DNA from 3 places in the Thalassolituus oleivorans MIL-1 genome. Region 3 is predicted to be linked to each of the others. Evidence: predicted binding sites of a transcription regulator. Region 3 holds the regulator's gene; each other region holds the start of a gene.

Region 1 (3,282 bases), 1.7 Mb from region 3:
TGCTAATCGTGCAATTTTAAAATCGGTACCGATTGGCGTTATGTTGCTACTGCTATTTATGTTGGTGCAATTTAATAGCTTTCGTCGGCTAACGATTATTCTGGCAACCATCCCCTTGGCCGCAGTCGGAATTATACCGGGATTGGTTCTAAGTGATCAGCCTTTTGGATTTCAATCCTTACTTGGCGTGATTGCCTTGATTGGGATCGTTGTGAATAACGCCATTGTTTTATTAGATGTTGTCGATGCGCGTTTACGTGAAGGTGCCGATATTGATAGCGCTGTCGCGCAGTCTATTGATGCGCGTACGGCTCCTATTTTGTTAACAACGGCTACCACGGTATTGGGCTTGTTACCGTTAGCATTTTCGGCGTCGACATTATGGCCGCCGATGGCTTGGGCTATTATTTCCGGGTTGTTGATGTCGACCTTGCTAACCCTGATCGTAATCCCTGTCTTATGTCGGATGATGCTTAAAACCAACCCTGTTGCGATGTGATACCTCTTCACTTTTTGGTAACCTCAATGCTTAGTATGTTCACTGGCATTGAAGGTTAACCATGAATTCTTCTGTTGAGACACAAGTCGTTCGGCTTGCTCAATGTCTACAGTCTAAAAATTTACGAGTGGCTACTGCTGAGTCCTGTACAGGCGGTGGAGTAGCCTCTGCTATGACGGATCTAGCTGGCAGTTCGGCATGGTTTGAATGTGGGTTTGTGACCTATTCCAACGAAGCTAAAATGCAACACCTTAGTGTCTCCGCAGAAATTCTTACTACGTATGGCGCGGTAAGCGAAGCAACCGTAATTGCTATGGTAAAAGGTGCCGTTGCTAATAGTCGTGCCGATGTCGCCGTTGCGGTTAGCGGTGTTGCTGGGCCGGGAGGTGGCTCTGCGGATAAGCCCGTGGGCACTGTTTGGTTTGCATGGGGCAGTGCAACTGAGCAACAAGCATCTTGCATGCACTTTGCCGGCGATAGAGCATCGGTACGAGAGCAAAGTGTGCTTGTTGCTATCTCTAATCTCAACTCATGGCTGGATGAATAACCAGTAGTTGTTGACATTAAAAAAAGCTGTGGTTAAATACTGTTTAAATTTACAGTGACGGCTACCGTTAGCCTCTACTTTGAAATCACGCAGATACTACTCAGACACTAGAAAGGACAGGATCATGGACGCTAACAAGCAAAAAGCACTCGACGCCGCGCTCAGCCAAATCGAACGTCAGTTTGGTAAGGGTGCTGTCATGAAAATGGGTGAGCAGCCACGCGAAGCGATTCCTGCGATCTCCACCGGTTCACTAGGATTAGACATTGCCTTAGGCATAGGCGGTTTGCCAGTAGGTCGTATTGTTGAGATCTACGGTCCTGAAAGCTCGGGTAAAACCACAATGTGTTTGTCGGTAATGGCGCAAGCACAGAAAATGGGGAAAACCGTTGCCATTATTGATGCTGAGCACGCGTTAGATCCACTGTATGCCGAGAAGCTAGGGATCGATCTTGATAGTCTATTGGTTTCTCAGCCAGATACTGGTGAGCAAGCCTTAGAAATTTGCGATAGTTTAGTCCGTTCAGGCGCCGTGGATGTGATTGTGGTCGACTCGGTTGCTGCGTTGACGCCTCGTGCGGAAATTGAAGGCGAGATGGGTGACACACACGTAGGTTTGCAGGCGCGCTTGATGTCGCAAGCATTGCGTAAAATCACCGGTAATATCAAAAACGCGAATTGTTTAGTGATCTTCATTAACCAAATTCGTATGAAAATTGGTGTGATGTTTGGTAGCCCTGAAACCACTACAGGTGGTAACGCGCTGAAGTTTTACTCATCGGTACGTTTGGATATTCGTCGTATCGGTTCAGTGAAGCAAGGCGACGAAGTGGTTGGTAACGAAACTCGCGTTAAAGTGGTTAAAAACAAGGTTGCGCCACCGTTTAAACAAGCCGAATTCCAAATCATGTACGGTTCTGGCATTTACCACATGGGCGAGGTAATCGACCTAGGTGTTAAAGCTGGTTTAGTCGATAAGTCTGGCGCTTGGTACAGCTATAAAGGCGATAAAATTGGTCAAGGCAAAGCCAATGCTGCCGTATATTTAGGTGAGCATCCAGAGCTTGCCGTAGAAATTGAAGCGGGCATTCGTGCGCAAATGTTGACCCCTGCTATCGCCGCTGAAACATCTAGCGAAGTGGATGAAGAAGCAGAAGCTTGATCCGTTAGACCGCGCCGCGTTAATGCGCGTTGCGGTCGATTTACTTTCCCGCCGTGAATACTCGCGCCAAGAACTTTGGCGCAAGCTCTCTCCTCGAGCGGCTGATACAGCCGATGTCGAAAGTGTACTTATTGATTTGTCGGAACGGCATTGGCAGTCAGATGAACGCTTCTCTGAATCTTTTCTTCGCAGTCGAGTTGCTCGCGGCCATGGCCCTGTGCGTGTTCGCCAAGCCCTGAGAGAGAAAGGCATTAAGGATGAGCTGGTAAAGCAATCCTTAGATGCGTGCGATCAAGATTGGTATCAGTTGGCATCGGATGTCGCAGCAAAGAAGCTCGCTAGTCTGAAGGGTGAACCTCAAGATATAAGAGCGAAGCTCTATCGCTTTCTTGCTTACCGTGGCTTCTCTTCCGATCAAATTCAGACAGTTATTGAACGAGTGTCAATCGAAGACACTTGTGACTGATGATTTTATCTTGTTTTTCCTGACTATACGGGCAATGTCGCCTTAGTCTATTGACACATGTGTCCATGCTAACCATGATCGAATGAAATCTACCGAAAGTGAACAGATGTTCATTTTTGTAAGAGGACGATAATTAGAATCTTGTTGGGGAAGGATATGGGCCCGACTGCTCAGGTTGATATTGTACTGGTGCAGCACCTGCTCAATTTTTGGAGCAGTCGTGGAGTCGAGATGGATCCGGTTTGGCCACTATTGGGTATCGATATTGGCGATCCATTACCTCGCTGGGTAAATTCCGAGCGTGTAGCCGATGCACATCGCTATGCATTTCAATTTTTAAATGATGACCTGATTGGTATCGATCTTGGGCAATATGTTGCTCGCCGTGATTTACCGATGGCTCGTCTATTGCGTTATGCCGACACCTTGCGTACTGGCTTGACGGATTTCGTCCCTTATTTCTATTTGATGACTGGCAGTGTGTGTTTAGAGCTGCAGGTTACTGATGTTCGCTCAGTGATTAGCATCGAACGCAAAACTTCCCACACAATGAGCCAGTTGCAGCAAAGTGCCGCACTTGCGTGCATCGCAGAGGCTTGTCGCATAGC
Region 2 (3,282 bases), 760 kb from region 3:
ATTGCCGACTTTATGGATGACCATCCACAAGTACAAATCGATTTAGTACTGACCGACCAGCGCTTAGATCTAGTGCAGGACGGTATAGACGTCGCTTTCCGCGTGGGTCAATTAGAAGATTCCTCATTAATTGGACGTCACCTTGGCGATGCTCGAGCCATCTTATGTGCAAGCCCTGAGTATGTGAAAAAGTATGGTGCCCCGAAACATCCAAGCGAGCTACAAGAACACACCTTAATGACAGCGTCGCAGTGGTCTCAATGGCAGTTACAAGGCCCCAATGATCAAGTCCACAATTTACAACTAAAGCCGCGACTGCAAGTTAACGACTTTGCCAGTTTGTACACATTAGCACTTGCTGGTGCCGGTATTGCACCTCTACCAATGCTTATCGCGGCGTCAGCTATTAGAGCGAATAATTTAGTACCTGTGCTAAGCGATTGGCCATTCGAGGCAAGTCCTATTCATGCCCTGTATCCGAGCAACCGACATCTATCCGCCAAGGTGCGCAGTTTCGTCGATTTTGTAATTGAATCTGTACGCCCAAATCCACCTTGGGAAGTGGATATGGACGACACAACTGAACCAACGTCAAAGAAAATTGCCCAAACACATTAAATTAAAGATGATCTGATTACGATAAGGAGCATATGGACATGCACATAGCATTAACCATGTTTGCATTATTACCACTCTCGCTATTACTTGAGGGTTGTGATGCCAATAATGCGATGGCGGATACCTATAAAGCGACAATTGAAACACCGTCACATTCGGCGCGTACTAGCGTCGAACATCAACGTGATCAATATCGTCATCCAGCCCAGACGCTACAGTTTTTTGACGTACAACCAGATCATACCGTGGTTGAAATCTGGCCTGGCAGTGGTTGGTACAGTGCTATTTTGGCGCCTTATTTACGAAACAAAGGTAAGTTTATTGCTGCTCATTGGCCACATGACAGTAAGGTAGAATTTTTCCGTAAAACTCGAGAACAATACGATCAGCGTTTTACTAAGCATCGTGATGTTTATGGCAGCATTGATATCGTTGAACTAGAACCCCCAACTTATATGGATCTTGGGGAAGCAGGGCAAGCGGATCGAGTACTTACCTTCCGTAATGTTCACAACTGGATGCGTACAGGACAAGAACAAGCCGTATTTGATGCCGCCCATGTTGCCTTAAAGCGTGGTGGTATATTGGGGGTGGTTGAACATCGCGCACCGCAGAATTTTACCCGAGAACAAATGATTGAGAGCGGTTACGTTAGCGAAGCTTATGTAACTGAACTGGCGATTAATGCTGGTTTTGAACCGTTTGAGCATTCTGAAATTAACGCTAACCCTAACGATACACACCTATATCCAGCAGGCGTTTGGACATTACCTCCGACGTTGCGCCTAGGTGATCAGGATCGTGAAAAATACCTCGCCATTGGTGAAAGCGACCGCATGACGCTGTCGTTTCGCAAGCCTTAACACCCTCTTCTTTTTACTTCGATTATGATCGTACGCAGGCTCTTAGCTTGCGTCGTCCGGTTGCTATCAATATTCATACTTATCATGGCTCTGCTATTCGGGCAGTGTCGTCCGCCGCATCTTTACACTCTTCTGATTGAATACTGTTTTTATATACAGTACTGTATTTATCAACAGTAAGGCTACTCGCGGCGTAAAGTCGTTCAGAGGTGAAGTATGGCATCACTCGAACAGGTTCTTCAGCAAGGCCAAGTCTGGCAGGCTCAGCAACACCTACCTCCACAGCATCAGACTATTAGCAGTGGCTATGCCGCCCTAGATGCACGTCTACCCAATGGCGGCTGGCAACCCGGACAAGTATGCGAAATTTACCACCAAGGCGGCGGTGTCGGGGAACTTAGTATTGTTATTCCAGCACTGGCTAAGCTAAGCCAGCAAGCGCGTTGGTTGCTTTGGGTTGCTCCGCCAGCCATTCCTTATGCTCCTGCACTCGAACTCGCCGGTGTGCGCAGTGAACGTATTCTGATGGTACATCCACGTTCATACAAAGAAGCGGTATGGTGCATGGAAGAAGGCCTAAAAAGTGGTCACTGCAGTGCGGTACTTGGCTGGTTACAAGAATGGGATAAACAGCATATCCGGCGTTTACAAATTGCTGCCGCCGATAATCGCAGCCATTGTTGGCTATGGCCGCAAACGGGATTAGATACTTCAGGCTCGCCGGCAGCATTGCGTTTAGAAGTTGCTCGCCAGCAAGCCGATACATTGCAAGTTACCTTTCACAAACGTCGTGGTTCTTGGCCCTGCGAACCTTTTAATCTGCATTTATCTGATCATGGTTATGCGCTCGCGGGTTAATCCACAAAAAGCGCAGGGCTGGTTGTATCTATATTTCCCCAGCTTTTATCGTCATAGCTTACTCAGCCTTGCCAGTGAGCCTTTAGCCATATTGCATGGCCAAGGGCATCACATCATTGATCATAATATCAGTGCTGAAAAAGCCGGAATTACTCTGGATATGCCTTTAGCCAGCGCCTTATATAGCTGCCCCAATTTAATAACCCATACGCTAGACTCATCGCGGTTACAGCATTTATTACAACAGCGAGCATTATGGGCCTATCAGTTTTCCGCTCAGGTGAGTCCTGACACCCAATATGCAGAACAAGGCCATGCTGGCTTATGGCTAGAGGCAGGAAGCATGTTGCGTTTATTTGGCGGGCTAGAAGCTTTTTGGCGGCATATCGACGATGCCTGTCGGCAACAAGAATGGCCGGTACAACTGGCCGCAGGATTAACACCGCTGGCAGCACGTTTATTAGCACGAGCCAACAAAGGATTTCCGAGTTTAGAGCACGCGACAATCAACAGTGCCTTGCAAGCATTACCCTTACTGCAACTGGATTTTAATGCGGCTGATACGCTGGCATTACAGCGTTTAGGCATCAACACCTTAGGCGAGTTATTACGCTTACCTTTAGCCGAGTTGGGACGTCGGATAAATCCCAATTTAGTCCATACGCTGCAACAACTTTCGGGCAGTAAAAAACATACTCTGATGCAGTTTAAGCCACCATTAAACTTCCATGACAATGCATTATTCATGTACGAAGTAGAGCACCGTAACGGCTTGCTGTTTCCTCTCTCGCGCTTACTAGAAAGCCTCAGCGGTTTTTTACATCACCGCCAACTGAGTACACGTTGGCTCAAGCTACGTTTGCAGCATGCAGAGCCACCCGATACTTATTGGCAATTTGAATTAGTTCGCCCAGAGTATCGTCATAGTGAATTACTCAATGTT
Region 3 (3,282 bases):
TCGTAACGGGTGAAATGAAAGAAATACAGTTTCTTCGTGCTGACAGTTTTTCGTGGCTGACTGCTATGCTCAAAGCAGTTGCCGAACAGGCGCAGCCAACTTCATCAAGGACTATTGAAGTCGACACCTTCGATCCGTTTGGTGATGCAGCAAGTTTAAATTCCATTACTTTGCTTCAAGATAACGCGTCACCTGCTAGCAAATGGTTAAGTCAGTTGAGTGATTTGATCGATGCTCAACGCGAGAATCGCCAAGAAAGCTAAATAGACAGTTCAAGGATTACAGTTACGTGCCACTTTAACTTAGTGTTAAAGGTGCATGCTGTGATAAACTCCCGCGCCCACTTTTGAGAGGCGGATATGGCACGCTTTTTTGAAATAGTTGAATTATCGAACGGTGACATTGCGTTGCGCCGTGCGGATGAACAAGACGGTGATGCACTTGTGTGTATCCACTTTTCTGAAGACGCTAAGGCTAGTTTACAGGCCCATCATATGGATGTGGCTCGCGTAATGCTTGAAGCCGGAGTGCGTAAGGTCGGTGAGCTATCTGGCATGGAAGTAGAGCGCGAAGATTTCGATGCGCCAGAACACCATCGTAGCTTGCATTAATTGCTTAAGTTTTAGCTTGCGGTTACGACGCCCAAAAAAAAGCCCCATCCCAATGGGGCTTTTTTATGTTTTGCATACAGTAATCGTTTTGATTATGACTTCATAGCGAACGGGTCAATACAACATGGCTGCCGCTATTGATCGCTAAACTGCGAATCTCAGCGCGATCCTCAGTACTAAGATCGCCACACCACTCGATAATCAAATGGCTTGTTTTCGCCTGCAGAATGCGTTGACAAAGGGTTAGTTGCGATTCGCAGTTGCTATCCAGGTGAACCACGGGGGAGTCACTAAGACCCACGCTTTTAAGCCAGTGCTTGTTCATGCTGAGATTTGGACTGAGCCACATTAACCAACGCTGATGGGCATTGCAGTGCGCTAGCATAGGTAAAAGTTGGAAGGGCTGAATGGCTCCACCTTCACTTACTATTACCTCCGTTAAGCTACCGCTGTTTGTGTGGCCTAACTTTGCGTGGTCAACCATGCGACCTAACGATGGTGTGATACTCGTACTCGCAGACATTGCTGGCTGTTCAATTTCAAAGCTTAACTGGCGCATAACAATCCCCTTAATCAAACGTACTACTTATCTAATCAATTAACTGCGACGAACCACACCAACGTACAGACCTTCCACGGCAAACTCCGTTTTTTTTAAGTCGACCTCAATCGGTTGATAGTCTTCATTTTCTGGGAATAAGGTGACGTGATTACGGTTCTTTTGATAACGCTTAACGGTCACTTCTTCACCTACCCGGGCAACGATAATTTGGCCATTGCGGGCGGTATCCATCTTGTGAACTGCTATGAAGTCGCCATTCATGATGCCAATGTCTTTCATGCTGTCACCGTGTACTTCAAGTAAAAAGTCGGCTTCAGGTTTGAAAAAGGATGGTGGGATTTCGCAATAATCGTTGATGTGCTCTTGTGCCAAAATAGGCTCTCCAGCCGCCACTCGACCTATGATAGGTAGGCCTAGATTCGCTTCTTCGACGATACGTAAGCCACGTGATGCACCAGGCATCATTTCGATAGCGCCTTTGCGAGCAAGGGCTTTTAAGTGCTCTTCAGCGGCGTTGGGCGACTTAAAACCTAGCTCTGTTGCTATTTCAGCGCGAGTCGGTGGAAATCCTGTCTCCTCTAATGAAGAGCGGATAAAGTCCAGAACCTGTTGCTGCCGTGCGGTGAGCTTAACCATGATGTTTTGTCCAAGCTGTTAATTCATACAGTAAGTGGAAATATATACAGTGTTTTTTGCTCTGTAAAGCCCCAGAAACCGCTAAATACTAATTTTTATCATTGTCCACTGTGCTCTTAGCTCGGAATTTGGCGGTTTCTTACTTGCGAATAAAGCGTTTTAAACGTATGTTTCAAACACTCGTTAGTTGGATGCTAGAGACATGGCACAGAAAGATACGGCGAAGTGCATATTGGATGCCGCCGAAGAATTATTCTCAGAGCGGGGGTTTGCTGAAACCTCCCTGCGTAACATCACGACCAAAGCCGGTGTCAATCTGGCGGCTGTGAATTATCATTTTGGTTCAAAGAAGTCGCTAATTCAGGCCGTGTTCGCGCGCTTTTTAACGCCTTTTTCTGAAAACCTTGCTGAAGCATTAGAAGCTTACAAATCTCGCCAAGCTGACGACGGCATTGAGCTGCATGGTTTATTGGTGTTGTTATCTGGTGTTGCCTTGCGCAGTGGCGGTACTCGGCCACAGCGTTTGGATATTTTCATGCGTCTGCTCGGTTTAGCATATACCCAAGGCCAAGGACACTTACGCAAATTCTTGAAGTCTGAATATGGCCCTGTGTTCCAACAGTATATGGCCTTAGTGACAGCGGCTACACCTGAGTTATCGGATGCTGATCGCTTTTGGCGAATCCACTTTATGTTGGGCGCTACCATGTTTACTTTATCGGGCGTTGATTCGTTAACTGCCATGGCGGAGCATGATTTAGGTGAACCAACCAATGTGGCGCAAGTCGTAGATCAACTCTTACCTTTCTTAGGGGCTGGTCTAAAAGCTCCGGCTCTGAAAAAATCGGTGTAGTTGTTTTTAGCGTCAGCTTCTTGGAGCGAACATGTCGGACGAATGTCTGATCGAAATATCTATTGAAGACCAGCTTCTGCGCTTTACCAGCGCAGGGCTATGTATTCAATATCCGGTATCGACAGCGCTGAATGGAGCTGGAGAGGCAGAGGGGTCTAATTGTACTCCTCGTGGATGGCATAAAATTAGAGCCTGCATTGGCGCTGAACAGCCGCTTAACAGTGTTTTTGTTGGTCGTCGTCCCACAGGTGAACGTTATTCGCCTGAGCTTGCTCAGCGTTATCCTAATCGAGATTGGATCTTGTCTCGTATTCTTTGGTTACAAGGGCAAGAAATCGGTCGCAATCGCTTTGGTAATGTCGATAGTGCACGTCGTTATATCTATATTCACGGCACACCGGATAGTGAGCCTATGGGGGTGCCGCTGTCACATGGTTGTATCCGTATGCGTAACCAAGATGTCGTTGATCTATTTGATCGTGTATCTGCGGGTACCCCCGTTTGGATTCAGGCACACAGTTTTAGGACTATCCCATGTCGCAACCTTTAATCATTCAAAATAACGCTATCGGTGTGGTTGCTGATATTGCGGGGTTTGAGCTAACCGCGAATGATAAAAC

Evidence for each region. Region 3 encodes LexA, which represses DNA repair genes until DNA is damaged. Its sites were predicted from a motif close to TACTGTNTANNTANACAGTA; they were not measured.
Region 1: recA (recombinase RecA) is a predicted target of LexA. The motif match lies at 1,084-1,103, and genes of this name have one in related genera.
Region 2: imuA (translesion DNA synthesis-associated protein ImuA) is a predicted target of LexA. The motif match lies at 1,623-1,642, and genes of this name have one in related genera.

Annotation. Positions count from the first base shown of each region.
Region 1 is NC_020888.1:493,074-496,355, forward strand. Features, by position in the region: gene TOL_RS02120 (efflux RND transporter permease subunit) at 1-499, shown strand, start outside; gene TOL_RS02125 (CinA family protein) at 561-1,046, shown strand; gene recA (recombinase RecA) at 1,171-2,208, shown strand; gene recX (recombination regulator RecX) at 2,189-2,674, shown strand; gene TOL_RS02140 (helix-turn-helix domain-containing protein) at 2,831-3,282, shown strand, end outside.
Region 2 is NC_020888.1:2,966,269-2,969,550, forward strand. Features, by position in the region: gene TOL_RS13595 (LysR family transcriptional regulator) at 1-618, shown strand, start outside; gene TOL_RS13600 (class I SAM-dependent methyltransferase) at 657-1,481, shown strand; gene imuA (translesion DNA synthesis-associated protein ImuA) at 1,698-2,339, shown strand; gene TOL_RS13610 (Y-family DNA polymerase) at 2,323-3,282, shown strand, end outside.
Region 3 is NC_020888.1:2,207,891-2,211,172, reverse strand. Features, by position in the region: gene TOL_RS10070 (DUF6586 family protein) at 1-263, shown strand, start outside; gene TOL_RS10065 (hypothetical protein) at 360-611, shown strand; gene TOL_RS10060 (cell division inhibitor SulA) at 712-1,170, opposite strand; gene lexA (transcriptional repressor LexA) at 1,210-1,809, opposite strand; gene TOL_RS10050 (TetR/AcrR family transcriptional regulator) at 2,012-2,662, shown strand; gene TOL_RS10045 (L,D-transpeptidase) at 2,694-3,212, shown strand; gene nagZ (beta-N-acetylhexosaminidase) at 3,197-3,282, shown strand, end outside.